Teredinibacter turnerae T7901: one gene and its partner. The protein of the gene in region 2 interacts with the protein of the main gene of each other region in a pairwise test. Links are inferred from orthologs where the notes say so. Each region holds a gene or a part of one and is shown on either strand. Other genes may lie near its edges.

Region 1 (6,769 bases), 340 kb from region 2 along the record:
CAGCAAAGCCATATCGTCCAATCTGGGATCGTGGGAAACAGCGACTATCGCACAGTTCGCATCGCTGAACTCCCGCGCGATAAAGCCGTCAGGGTAGGTTTTCCGCAATCGATGTTCACCACTGCGGAACACAGGGTCAGTTATCTCGCCCGGATCGCACACTTCCACATAAAAATCCAACCCACGTGCCATATCCGCCAGGCATGCTGCAACCGCATTGGCGCCAATAATTAATAATTTGCGAGTTGGCCCTAACAAAATAGAGATAAGCGTTTCAGCAGATTCTGGCGCACCCTCGCTGGCGAGCTGCCACTGGCCAGTCACCAGGTCGACGGAGCGCCATACGGGCTTTCGCGCCAGAAGACGCTGCGCCAGAGCCTCCCAATAGGCCTCTTGATCACTAGTTATAGGCTCTATTAGCAGCTCAAGCTCACCACCGCAGGGCAACTGGATGGGCGCTCCGCCGGAGGGCTGCTCACCCCCATAGATGAAACGGCTGGGCTTGCTGCGCGAAAATTGGCCGTGATTAAATCTGGCAAACATGTCCTCTTCCACACATCCGCCAGATACGGAACCTACCGCGCCTGTCGATGGCGACCACAACATCATCGCACCTGGTGGTCGTGGAGAACTGCCCCATGTGCGCAACACCGTGGTCAGCCAAAGGGACTCTTCTCCTTGCGCTATAGCCTCACAGCAGCATCGGACAATTCGCTCGGCACTGGATTCAAAACTCATGTATCACCGCACATATTCAAGAAACAAACGTCTATTGTGCTATATCCAAGTAAAGTTGTGGTCAGCTTACGCAACTACTACCTAAACTATCGTCAGAATTTCAGCCCCGTATCCAACGTACTCCGTCGAATTAAATCAAACTTTTCCCCACCATGATTCCGCCCCAAATAACATTGCGGTCCCCTTTGCCCTCGCGAATTTCCGAGGTGTGCCCGCGCAAGCCATAGTTGATGTGGTAGCCACTGGCGAATTCGTGGGTATATCCAGCCCAGGCTTCAAGCACGAATGGCCTCAACTCATCGTAGGTGTACACCACATCGCTTTCGCGGAACTGGCCTTGTAAAAAGGCATTGTATGCACGCGCTTTCACACTGATTCCCGCCCAAAAATAATTTTCCGGGGTTTTACTTTTTTGGCTCGCCAGCGACTCCGCATAATTTTTCACCTCCGGCTTAAAGCTGTGCCAGGTGGTGCTGATGTTCCCTGTGCGGACACCCAAACTCCATGACACTTCTGTCAGGTAACCCACCGATGCCGCCAGCGTATGTTTCAGCTCCGTGTGGAGCAGCCCGGTTTCAACCAGCTGTTGCCGAGCCAGACTGTAGCGAAACGTAGGTTCACCGCCATCAGAAATCTGGTGCGACCAACCACCCGCTTCCGTCCCGTTTGTCGCGCGGTGAGTTAGATTTTGAACGTTACCGACCAGGTCAAGCCCGAGCATACCCAGGGTCAACTGCGACCGAAGCACCACTTGGTTCTCCCAGTCCATACTCTCGCTGCTTGTCGATACATACACGAGGCTCGCATAGGGCCGATCGTCTTGATCGGCTTCACTCGACTCCACATTGGCCGGCGTAAAGCCGTACAACCCGAACTCCAGCGTTTTTGCTCTGCGTGCGCCTTCCAAACCCAGGGAGTCATCTAATTGCGAGAGCAGCGCTGGGAGTGGATACCTGCCGATAGAATCAGACGTGTACGCGAAATTAATCCCATAGGTATAGTCCTGATCACGGTTTTTCGGTGCAAAGAGATCGTTGTCAAAAGAGAGATACCAACGCCCCCGCTCACTGAGTAATCGCCCATCGGCGGCATTTAAACGAGCGGACTGCTCCTCCGGCGGAGTTACCGCGTTGGTTGCTGCCGCATGGGACACCCATGTCGCTAGCATCAACAACACCCCGAAACTAGTCAGCGTGCGCTTGATTCCCAGCGCCTTATTCGAGATTGATACTGTCATAACCACTCCAAAATGACCGGTCGTCTTGTTTTATATGACCAGTCGTCTTATTCATCATTGTGACCTACCGGTCAAAAGATGATGATCGATAAATTTACGGATTCACGCAGGCAGAAGCGCCCGATAAATTGAAGTCGGCCTGATGCCGAATACACATCGCTCGTTCGGTGATTTAACTCTCACACTCGAGCTGTTGTGACGTTGAGGGGATTAAAACACAACGATAATCAAATTAAAGTGATACCGAAATACACACTTTTAAATCAATGCGCCAGAATAGAGGGTATTACCGCCATGAATGCATCCAAAGGCGCACGGCTTTGGGAGGATTTTGCCCGCATCAAAGCTCCCTCCCAGGAGTTAAATAGGAATTCCGCGCGCACCGCAGCATCAGATTCCACCATCCCACCCTCCATAAGGGCAGTTTTAATCATCTCGGTCTGACGATCTAACACACGCTTCAAACGCACGCGTATGAGATCACTGGAATCCGCCATCTCCTGACACATGTTGCCCAAAAAGCAACCCACCTTAAAATCGCACTCACACGCTTTGAGCACACCGTTTGCGAAAAACGCGGTGACCCGCTCGTCCGCCGGTTTTTGCGACCGTAATACGCTATCGCAAGACTCAAAATTCTTCTCGGCCGCGTAATCAATAGCATCCAGAGCAAAGCCTTCTTTGCTCTCAAAATAATTGTAAAAAGATCCCTTTGGCACCCCAGCCGCATCAACAATATCTTTCACGCTGGTGCCGTTGTAACCCTTGCGCTTCATAACATCGAGGCCGGATAACAGTATCTCTAGCTTTTTAGCTTCGCGTTTACTCATATCTATCACTATGTGACCGGTCGTCTTGTTTATCAAGTGAGCAGTGTAGGTAAATTGGCCACAAGATTCCAGTACCGGCATGCCAGCGGCAGTTACTATTTTTTCGACAGGCTATAATTTTTTGACAGGCTATATAGCTAAACCCAGGCTAAAACGGTGAAATACAAGCCCTGCTCAGTGAGTTCAAGCTGGAGCCCAACGGACTATATGAGCACAAAAGCAGAGGGGCTGGATCAGGATTCGATAATGCTTTTGCCGGAGGTTTGTCCGGTAAGCCAAGTACAAAACTCAGCCGCGAACTGGCTCGGCACACTCACTTTACAACGCACAGCCTCCGCATGAGACACGTCTTCAAGCGTGCCGCCAAGTGCCGCTAGCTTATTGCGCAATACGTTTTCATGGGCGTAATCGATAATCACAGTGAGCGACGTCATCGGCAACACAGTCTTAAGTTGCGCGGCATCCAAGGCTTGGCTCGTAACATTGCTATACGCTCGTACTAGGCCGCCGGCGCCAAGCTTAACGCCGCCAAAGTAGCGAACAACGACCGCTAAGATGTCGCCTACCTCCCGTTGCTGGAGCACATTCAATATCGGGCGCCCTGCCGTACCAGAAGGCTCTCCATCATCATTGGCTGCGACCCACATAGGCTGGTTCGCATCGCCGATCACATACGCCCAGCAATAGTGGTTGGCAGCTGGATACTGCTCGCGTGCGCAATCCAGCGCAGGTTGAATATCTGCTTTGTTCTGCACTGGCGACAGTAGGCAAATAAACCTGCTGCGCTTTTCCTCAATTTCCAACACACTCGGCGCCGATAAAACCGTGTAACCCAAAGTCGTAGTCATTCTCCGTCTGCGGACGGCGCGCCTTGCGTGGTGCGACTTTTAGCAATGTCTGCGCGATCCCCAATGTGTAACTCACCCTTCCTGCTCGCCAGCTCCATCTGCTTTTGACGCTCCAGAAACCGTGACCGCTGCTCCGGCGTCTGCTCGTCATAGCATCGAGGACAGGCGACACCTTTAATGTACTTGTCAGACTGTTTATCCGTTTCGTTTATGGGGAAACGGCATCCATGGCACAACTCGTAGCTGCCCTCCTCCAGGCCATGCTTGACCGAGACGCGATTGTCGAACACGAAGCATTCGCCGTCCCACAGGCTATTGCCTTCGGGCACTTCCTCCAGATATTTCAGAATGCCGCCCTGCAGGTGATACACCTCCTCAAACCCCATCTGTTTCATTAGCGCAGTCGACTTTTCGCAACGAATCCCGCCGGTGCAAAACATGGCAACTTTCTTGTGCTTATTTGGATCAAGGTTCTCAGCCACGTACTGCGGCAGCTGTCGAAAACTTTGGGTATTCGGGTTCACCGCACCGCGAAAGGTGCCAATTTCATACTCATAATCGTTGCGGGTGTCGATAACCGTAACGTCCGGGTCGGAGATCAAGGCGTTCCACTCAGCAGGAGCTACGTAAGTTCCCACCACCAGGTTGGGATCAATCCCTTCCACGCCCATCGTCACAATCTCTTTTTTGAGCTTGATTTTCAAACGATAGAAAGGCTGCTCGGTTGCGACACTCTCCTTGTGCTCAAGTGCATCAAGACCCGGTTGTCGACGCAATTCCTCCAGCAAAGCCTGGATAGCCTCTGGCGTGCCCGCAACCGTCCCGTTGATACCTTCTGCAGCCAACAACAAGGTGCCTTTTATCTCTCGAGACTGGCAGAAATCGATAAGCGGCTCGCGAAGGCTTTCGTAATTAGGGAGGGAAACGAATTTGTAAAGTGCCGCGACGAGATAATCGGACATAATCAGAACCACATTATGCAATTAAAAAAGGGGGCCAATTCTAACGATGCGCGGCACTGATCACAAATGTCGCGACCAGTAATACCGATTGCATCACTGGTCGCGGTAACACGGAGGAACGTCTACCGCTATTTGCGCCCGGCACAAGCCGGGGAGTCCGGCGCAAGACCCGCACGAGCAGCCCATTCCGCCTCAGTATAGAGATGGAGCGCCAGCGCATGCACACCAGAAGACAGCTCGTTAGCGAGAGTGCCGTACACCAACTGGTGGCGCTTAACCCGGCTGACGCCGTCGAAAGCTGGCGATACCAATGTCGCCTTGAAGTGCGTTTGCGAGCCTTTCGGCACACTGTGGCCATGGCTCTCATTGACCACGTCAACAAACACCGGGCTAAAAGATTCAATAAGTTTTGCGCGAATATTCTGTTCAAAATCCATAACAAAAAACCCTAAGTTGGGAGGAGCGCCGCTGATGTTTGATCTACACTTATAGCAAAACGCGCTAGCAGGTTAGCATCTAAATGCGCATGAATTCTTTCGCGAAGCCCAACACTATTTACACGTCAGATGACGGCAGCATTATTTGTGCTGGACTTGATCTCGATACAGCTCTCTCCTGGAAACTGAGTAAAGTGGAGCTAAGATGTAGTCTATTTAATTATCGAGACGTATTTCCGCTCCAGATGGGGCAATAGTAACATGTGACCAACGCAGGAAAACCGAGCATTCCAATGAGCGAGACTAAATTTATCTTCGTTAACCGTCGCAAAGGAGACGATAGAAGACAGGATGTTGACCCATGCAGCAACATGCCGCTGGATCTCTACCATCGCAAACGCCGTAAATCCACGGAGAGGCGTGATACCAGCCGTAGCTTAAGCGACGATTACTACGCCTATATGCAAAAGCTTATGTCAGACAACACGGGTTCAAACGCAGAGCAGGCATAGCGCTATTACCGCCGACTTGAGCCAGACGCCCTACTAAATTCCTCTGCCGAAGGGATTTTGATCCTATAATTACAGGCACTTTTGCCTTAACTCCACTTCTAGGGTGCATCCATGCTGACAGCTGCCGAATGCAGGGTGGTTCTCGCAACCGTGACCCAGCGCCGAGCCTGGTTGCTCAAACAACTGGACACATCGACGCTTGACGATAAAGCTCGCGAAGAGCATATGGAAACGATCAAACTGCTGGACAGTGTGATCAAAAAGCTCGCCTCCGCCATACAACGCGCCGCACCGCCTCCAAAACCCAAGCCTGCGCCCAAGCGCACCGCTATCACAATGGAAAACCTGAGGGTTTTGATAGCCGAAGATAATGCAGATTCGGCCGAACTGCTGATTGATGTTTTGGGCGATTTTGGGGTAAAAAATATTGTGCACGCCGAAGATGGAATGGCCGCATTCGACAAGATTAAAGCGTCGCCATTCGACTTAATACTCTGCGACTGGGATATGCCCCACATCAATGGGCTCGATGTTTATAAAAAAGCGAAAGCGTCAAATACACTACGCGGCGCGCATTTCATTATGGTCACCGCCGTATCAGAAGCCGCACGCATTAAAGAAGCTGTGCAACTGGGGGTAAACGACTACATCGTTAAACCGGTCGATATCGACACTCTAGAAGCGAAAATACGAGCGGCGTTCAATATGGCGGCCGCTGACAATGAGGCTCCTGCGAGCTAACGAGCACCGCCCGGCGCCAAACCATCCCTAAACAAAAAAAGGTGGCCTAGGCCACCTTTTCACACGAATCCAGCAAGCTCGATTAAGAAACCGGCTGACCGACCTTGACGATTTTCAGGGTGTTGGTACCACCGTGAACATTGGCATAGTCGCCCTTGGAGATAAGAATCATATCGCCATCTTCCAGGTTCTCTTGCTCACGCAGAATTTCAACAGCACGCACGTTAGTTTCGGCATGAGGAATAGTATCGCTGTCAAACAGAATCGGCTGAACACCGCGGAACAGCGCAGCACGACGCAGAGTCTTGGGGTTGCGGGAGAAGGCGAATATCGGCAGACGCGCGCCGTAGCGGGACATCAGCAACGGGGTGGAGCCAGATTCGGTCATAGAAGCGATACATTTCACCCGTTGCAGCTCGTGTGCCGCATACATGGCGGACATCGCCACCGCTTGGTCAATTGCG
Region 2 (7,053 bases):
TTCGGGCGACCAGTCGGGCTTGAGCCCATCAGTTATGTGTATCGTCCCGTGGAGCGAGCTATGTGGCAAATTATATTGGTGTTGGTATTCGTAGTTGCGATGGTGGTTGGCCCGGTAATGATGATGCAGCCTAACAAACAAGAGCGGCGGCTGGCGCGATTGCGCTCGCTTGCTGCTAAGCGCGGGCTGCGGGTGAACATCGGTCAGAATCCAGCCAACGGCGAGCCGCATCAGATTGCTGTTTATTCTCGGTTGTTGCCGCCACCACCGAAGTCGGTTGAGCGGCCGCAGTGGTGCGTTGCGCGGCAGTCACTGGAGCACGAAATCAATTTTAGTGCGGATTGGGACTGGGTCGCGGCGAACCGCCCTGATGCTGCCTTGCAGGCTGCACTGAAGCCCTGGTTGTTAGAGTTGCCTGCGGCCATTCGAGCGGTGGAAATGCGGGAGTCTGCAGTCAGTGTTTACTGGACCGAAAGTTGTTGGGAGCGACAAGCGCAGTGGCAGGACTCCATCGAGGGCTGTTTGGGCACTATTGCGAAGCAATTGGACTGGTTGGCTGCTAGGGCCTGTTAACACTAATTCGATTCATTCTGTTGCGGCTAAAATTTCGCTATCAAGGCGTTTGGAGCGTAGTTTGGTTGTTCCAAATGAGCGATAAACAACGCTGAGAGCGGGATTTTAGCCGCAACCCGCAGGGCTGGGCCTGTATTTCCAGGCTGATGCGTTATTTTTCGCTCGTTTAGCCCGCTAAACAACGCCAAAAATGCCTTTCATCCTGAAAATACAGGCTCCAGCAGAGCGAATTGAATTAGTTTTAACAGGCCCTAGGGCTTAGTGTTGGGTCATGGCGTAGTGTTAGGCCATTACAGTGGTGCCTCACTGGCGGCGTGATCGTTTTTCTCGCGCTCTGACGGTTGCGATTCTGGCATAAATCGGGGTGAAAGGTATTTTCCTTTGTTGTGCATCAGGTTGGTAATTTCTCTAACCAGGTCATTTTTGCGTTCGTCGTTCGATGAGGTTTGCACTGCGACCTGCTGCGCCCGTTTATAGTATGCATGCGCGCGCAAGTAGTCTCCGTTTGACTGCACTTTTTGCCCCTGTGCTACAGTACTTACCACGCCAACCAACATGTGTGCCCAGGCTAAATCTTTTAGATAAAACTCCATTTCCGCTAGATTCAGCTTTTCGGCCGCTTGGCGGCGGCGCAAGATGCGGCCTGCTTCATTGAGCATGTAGAGCGTGCGGGCAATGGCTGCGTCGCTCTCTCGCAGGCGATAGATCTCCCGTTCTCTATCTATGCTGGCGAAGCTGCTACGCTTGCTCAAGAGTGTCTGCTGAATCACGATCAGCCCCTGGTTTTCGCTGTCCAGTTTGAGCATGGCTTCCACCATGTCTATCGCCTCATCGTTAATGTGCCCGGCAATTTGAGGCGACTCCACCAGTGAATCCACGGTTGTTGCCAACTCATCGAGCTCGGTAACGCGTAATCGCAGCTGCTGTACCTTGCGAGCAACCATGCGTTTGCGCTCTTGAAATTGGTTGATGGCGCTCACAACTATCAGTGACGCCAGCGCGAGGACAAGGAATAGACTAAGGAAAAAGACCGGCCACATTCGCAATAACTCTGAAACAAATAACCAAAAAGTAAACAAAATTTATTTTAGCTGCTTTTTGGCATTTGAATTATTCAGTTACTACGCTTTATAAGTATCCGCCGATAGGTGATGTGCCATAAATGTTTTTTAAAACAAATAGATGGGATTGTTATTTAATGTTGGATGATAAATCGCTTTAAGGGTGCATACTGGTTCTTTTTTTTGCTCCGTCACTTTAGCGAGTGCTTGACCTTATAACCTTGAGGTCTTATATATGCGCACCTTCGGTGTTTCACACAACGTGGGATGTACATATTTTAAACAATGAAGAATTCTGTGTAGAAGGCTCTTATGGGGAAATCACTGGTTATTGTGGAATCGCCCGCGAAGGCGAAAACCATTAACAAGTATCTGGGCAACCAGTACATCGTAAAGTCGAGCGTTGGCCACATTCGCGACCTCCCCACCAGTGGTTCGGCTAAAACTACCACCGATCCAAAAGCCCGGGCTAAGCAGGCTGCACTCACCCGCAAAATGTCAGCGGAAGAAAAGGAAGTTTACAAGCAGAACAAAGCCCGCGAACAATTGATCAACCGCATGGGGATAGACCCCGATAACGATTGGCAGGCGCACTACGAGATTCTTCCCGGCAAAGAAAAAGTGGTCGCTGAGTTGCGCAAACTCGCAGACCAGGCGGACCATATCTTTCTCGCAACGGATCTCGACCGCGAAGGGGAAGCTATTGCCTGGCACCTGCAGGAGTCAATTGGCGGCGACCCAACCCGCTATCGTCGGGTGGTGTTTAACGAAATTACCAAGAATGCGATCCAGGAAGCCTTTAAGTCACCGGGCATGCTGGATATTAACCGGGTAAATGCGCAACAGGCTCGCCGTTTCCTCGATCGTGTTGTCGGCTATATGGTCTCGCCATTGTTGTGGGAAAAAATTGCCCGCGGGTTATCTGCCGGGCGGGTCCAGTCGGTCGCAGTGCGCCTGGTAAGCGAACGTGAAAGCGAAATTCGTGCGTTTATCCCGGAAGAGTACTGGGAAGTTAAAGCGCAGCTGGATACCTCAAAAGGCGAGCGCGCTAAGTACGAAGTGAAGCGCTTTAAAGACGAAGCGTTTAAACCTGTGAACGAAGCGCAGGCGATGGCGGCGAAATCTGCCCTTGAAGGGGCTGCGTACAAGGTTACAGAGCGCGAAGACAAGCCAACTAAATCCAACCCGTCTGCGCCGTTTATTACGTCAACATTGCAGCAGGCAGCCTCGACCCGTCTGGGTTACGGGGTGAAAAAAACCATGATGATGGCGCAGCGTCTCTACGAGGCGGGCTACATCACCTACATGCGTACCGACTCCACTAATCTCAGTAAAGAGGCTGTCGAAAACTGTCGCACATTTATTCAGCAAGAATATGGCGATCGTTATCTGCCGAAAGCGCCGAATGTGTATTCGAGCAAAGAAGGCGCTCAGGAAGCCCACGAAGCCCACGAAGCCATACGACCTTCCGATGTTACCACCCGACCAAATCAGTTAAGCGGTATGGAGCGGGACGCAGAGCGCCTTTACAACCTGATCTGGCAGCAGTTTGTGGCGTGTCAGATGACATCCGCAGAGTTTACTTCCAGCTCACTGAAAGTATCCGCAGGCGATTATGAGCTGCGCGCGCGCGGCCGCGTGATTCGCTTCGACGGTTTTATGAAGGTCATGCCGCCAGTGTCGCGCAAAGAGGAAGATACCCTCCTGCCGGATGTGAAAGTGGGGGACATGCTCGATCTGCATGAAATTCTGGCGTCACAGCACTTCACTAAGCCACCCGCGCGCTACACGGAAGCTGCACTGGTGAAAGAGCTGGAGAAGCGCGGTATCGGTCGTCCTTCCACCTATGCAAGCATTATTTCGACCATTCAAGATCGTGGTTATGTTCATGTTGAGAACAAGCGATTTTATGCGAATAAGATGGGTGACATCGTTACCGAACGATTGATTGAAAGTTTCAGCGATCTGATGGATTACGGGTTTACGGCCAATATGGAAGCCGCACTGGATACCGTAGCCGAAGGCGATAAAGACTGGCTCGACCTGCTCAACGAATTTTACGCCGATTTCACAGTGAAGCTGGAAATGGCGCAAAATAGCGCTGCTGGCATGCGTCGTAACGAGCCGGTTGAGACGGATATCGATTGCGGGAATTGCGGCCGCAAAATGCAGATCCGCACAGGTAGTACGGGTGTGTTCCTCGGGTGTTCAGGTTATGCGCTGCCGCCGAAAGAGCGTTGCAAGAACACCATGAATCTCGTGTCCGGTGACGAAGCTGTCAATATTGATGAAGACGAGGATGCGGAATCTCGCCAGCTGCGCCAGAAACGCCGCTGCAAAATCTGTAACACGGCGATGGACAGCTACCTGCTGGACGAGCAGCGCAAGCTTCACATCTGTGGTCGCAATCCGGATTGTGATGGCTACGAGGTGGAGCAGGGCGTATTTAAGATTAAAGGCTACGACGGGCCTTTGATTGAGTGCGACAAGTGCGGCAGCGATATGCAATTGAAATCAGGCCGATTTGGCAAGTACTTCGGTTGTACCAACGACGAATGCAAAAATACACGCAAACTCTTACGCAACGGTGAAGCTGCTCCGCCCAAAATGGATCCGGTGGATATGCCAGAGCTTGCCTGTGAAAAAGTGGAAGACCACTATGTGCTGCGCGACGGTGCCAGTGGCTTGTTTCTGGCTGCCAGCCAGTTTCCGAAGAACCGTGAAACGCGGGCACCGTACATAAAAGAGTTGTTGCCCCACAAAGACGAAATCGACCCCAAGTACGCCTTTTTGTTTAAGGCGCCTACGCAGGACGACAACGGAAATGACGCCTTGGTCCGCTACAGTCGCAAAACCAAAGAGCAGTACGTCCAGACCGAAGTCGACGGCAAGGCAACCGGTTGGAAAGCGTTTTATGACGGTGGTAAATGGCAGGTAAGCGGCAGCGCTAAGCCCACCAAAGCAGCGCCAAAAGCTAAAGCCACCCGTAAGAAAAAGTCGTAGGTGGTGCCATTGGCCGATAATATGGCAGTGCGCGTTGACGAACACTTGTTGTTCGCGCAGTTATTGCTGGCTGATGGAGCCCGTTCTGCTTGTCTCGACGGCACGCACCCGCAAACGCAGCGTGCCTATCTCCAGGCGGTGATTCTCCAGCTCGATCTGGCTTTGGTGTGCTACTGCGGAGAAATTTCGGGCGCTAAGCCATCTTCTGATGTTTTGGGTGCTTTAGCCGCAGATATCCCCGAGCCGGGAGAGGATTCTCGGCTGTCAGAGCTGCGCGAACTTCAACGGAATGAGTCATCGTGGCTTGCTCAATTGGGCCGTTTTACCAATCAAATCAGAAAGGGGCAGGCGCCACGCCCCTCGCCAGAACATGAGGCTTCCGCTAATTTTATTGCGGTAAGTGGTGCCACTGGTGATTTTTGGTCCGAAGCCAGCCTCGAGTCGATTGAGAATATCCGATCCTGCCTGGTCAGATGCATCGCCAACCAGCGGGATCTTGCCCAAGAGTACTAACATTACATGCGTGCTCTCACGTCATAAATCCCCAAATAGCGCGACTGCGTGTTATTCGTCGGCGTGAGGTGGTACACTGGAAACCGAACCAAACGCTATAGAATTTACGGTAACGCATGTCCTCACTTTACGAAATTGTCGAATTGGAAAATGGTGAAATCGCTCTCCAGCGTGTTGATGAGGGGGGGGAGCCACTGGTTTGCATTCGCTTTTCTGAAGAGTCTCTGTATTTCCTGAACGACGCTCGTTTTGAAATTGCCAAAGCGATGATCGAAGCTGGGCTGGACGCCGCCAGCGATATTCAGGAACAGCATGAGCAACCAGATTTCTCAGACGAAACCGACATGGAACATTCGTCAACTTTGCACTGAACGTCGCTCTTTTCTCTTTGTCTAATTATTTTGCTTGGGTGCGTAACGATAGTGTCACAGGAGTGTTGCTATAGTTACCTTAGTGCAAAAGAAGCAATGACAAAAAAAGGAGCTATATATGCACGATTATGTCGAAGACCTGCTCGGTGAGAGCGAATCCATGGAGCTGGATGATTATTACAGCGATGCCATGGAAGCTGATATCCACGAAGAAGATGAACTGGACGAGTGCGCTTGTTTTTAAACGCACTCTTGCCAGTCAACCCTACACTTATTTTTCTATTCAGTCCTCTCTAAATCCTTCCTGACGCTTCCCTCAACCCAGCACATCTCTATATATTTTTAATTGCGATAATGAAGGGCTTGTCACATCGCAATTACAATCCCTAGTCGATAATTGTGGAAGAACTCTACCACTTTGGGTGTCGGCCTTTGATTTGCGATCATGATGAGTTAGCACAAGCCGTAATGTTCTTTGGAGAAAACGGATTTATCGCCAAAGAAATGCTCTATACCGAATTCGAAGCACTGCTCGACGGTTACGTTTTGTCGCATGATTGGCAGAACCGTCAGGCGCGTGCCGTATTTGTCGAGATCGACGCACGCTATCGCATTAAAACGGCAATTTTTTTTCGCATTGATTTCAATGCAAAAGGGGAGGTCGATGCGAGCTGGAATGTGCCCCTGCGCCAACTCACAGACAATGCATTACGCGGCCCTGATCTTGGCGCTGGTCCGATTCGACTGGTGTGCGCCAGTCAGTGTCCGATTAAATATTTTCAGGCGGCGTTGTGGGACCCAACGCTAACTGCAGCAGCTAATCAATTGAACGCCTTGAAAAAAGCCGCAACGCGGAACCGTCTTGGTATTCAGTTTCGTGATGATCCCGATTTAGACTCTGCTGCTGGTGCAGGCGCACCAGCGAATGCGGAACAGCTTCACCGCCAGCTGAGTGACGAGATTCGCTCGGAATATGCGAAAGAGCTGCGCAATCAGATGGCGCTTATGCTTAAAGATCAGCGCCTTCGAAACTCAACATTGGCGCGTGAAAGTGAGGATTCCATTGCTACCTTGAAGCGGGCTCATAGCGAGCAGGTCGAAGAGTACCGCGCTATTATCGAGGAAAAAAATCGGGCGCTTTCTGAAGAGCAGGCACGTAATCTTGAGTTAAAAGACACCATCGACGGGCAGGCCAAAAAAATAGAAGGGCTGCGCGAGTACTTTGAACACAAGCTGGAAAAAGTAGAAGGCGAGGGTACCTCGCTGGTTAATACGCTGCGCGAGAATCATCAAGCGGAGATAGACGCAAAAATTTCTGCCGCTACGAGGGAATTAAGCGATCTGCTGCGAATGCGTGAAGTCGAGCTGGTGAATCGCGTTGAGGAAGAAAGTCTTCTGCGCGACGAAATAGCCCGTTTACGCACCCAAAATCAGCTGCTGGTAAGCCATGGCGGCGACGATATCCTAGGGCATATGGTCGGTGCAGGTATCAGCTTCGTCAGTTATCAGCCTGGTGCCGGTCATATCACTAT

Evidence for each region.
Region 1: the proteins of topA (region 2) and TERTU_RS12270 interact in binary tests that used the Escherichia coli proteins (3 or more experiments, as listed by UniProt). The link is inferred for Teredinibacter turnerae T7901 from one-to-one orthologs.

What each region holds. Positions count from the first base shown.
Region 1 is NC_012997.1:3,061,047-3,067,815, forward strand. The notes cover bases 1,847-4,804. They hold TERTU_RS12270 (YigZ family protein), read right to left. Parts: upstream 3,654-4,804; coding sequence 3,039-3,653; downstream 1,847-3,038. Other genes in these bases: TERTU_RS12260 (lipid A deacylase LpxR family protein), read right to left, coding at 1,847-1,975; TERTU_RS12265 (TetR/AcrR family transcriptional regulator), read right to left, coding at 2,239-2,805; trhO (oxygen-dependent tRNA uridine(34) hydroxylase TrhO), read right to left, coding at 3,650-4,615; TERTU_RS12280 (BolA family protein), read right to left, coding at 4,744-4,804. Outside these bases: TERTU_RS12255 (XdhC family protein), read right to left, coding at 1-738; more of TERTU_RS12260, read right to left, coding at 869-1,846; more of TERTU_RS12280, read right to left, coding at 4,805-5,052; TERTU_RS21815 (hypothetical protein), read left to right, coding at 5,346-5,564; TERTU_RS12285 (response regulator), read left to right, coding at 5,676-6,305; pyk (pyruvate kinase), read right to left, coding at 6,388-6,769.
Region 2 is NC_012997.1:2,722,553-2,729,605, reverse strand. What follows is about bases 1,596-4,837. They hold topA (type I DNA topoisomerase), read left to right. Parts: upstream 1,596-1,946; coding sequence 1,947-4,637; downstream 4,638-4,837. Other genes in these bases: TERTU_RS10845 (DUF6586 family protein), read left to right, coding at 4,641-4,837. In the rest of the region: TERTU_RS10860 (hypothetical protein), read left to right, coding at 61-573; TERTU_RS10855 (hypothetical protein), read right to left, coding at 864-1,553; more of TERTU_RS10845, read left to right, coding at 4,838-5,150; TERTU_RS10840 (hypothetical protein), read left to right, coding at 5,267-5,521; TERTU_RS22355 (hypothetical protein), read left to right, coding at 5,640-5,765; TERTU_RS10835 (sodium:proton antiporter), read left to right, coding at 5,954-7,053. UniProt on the Escherichia coli protein: Releases the supercoiling and torsional tension of DNA, which is introduced during the DNA replication and transcription, by transiently cleaving and rejoining one strand of the DNA duplex.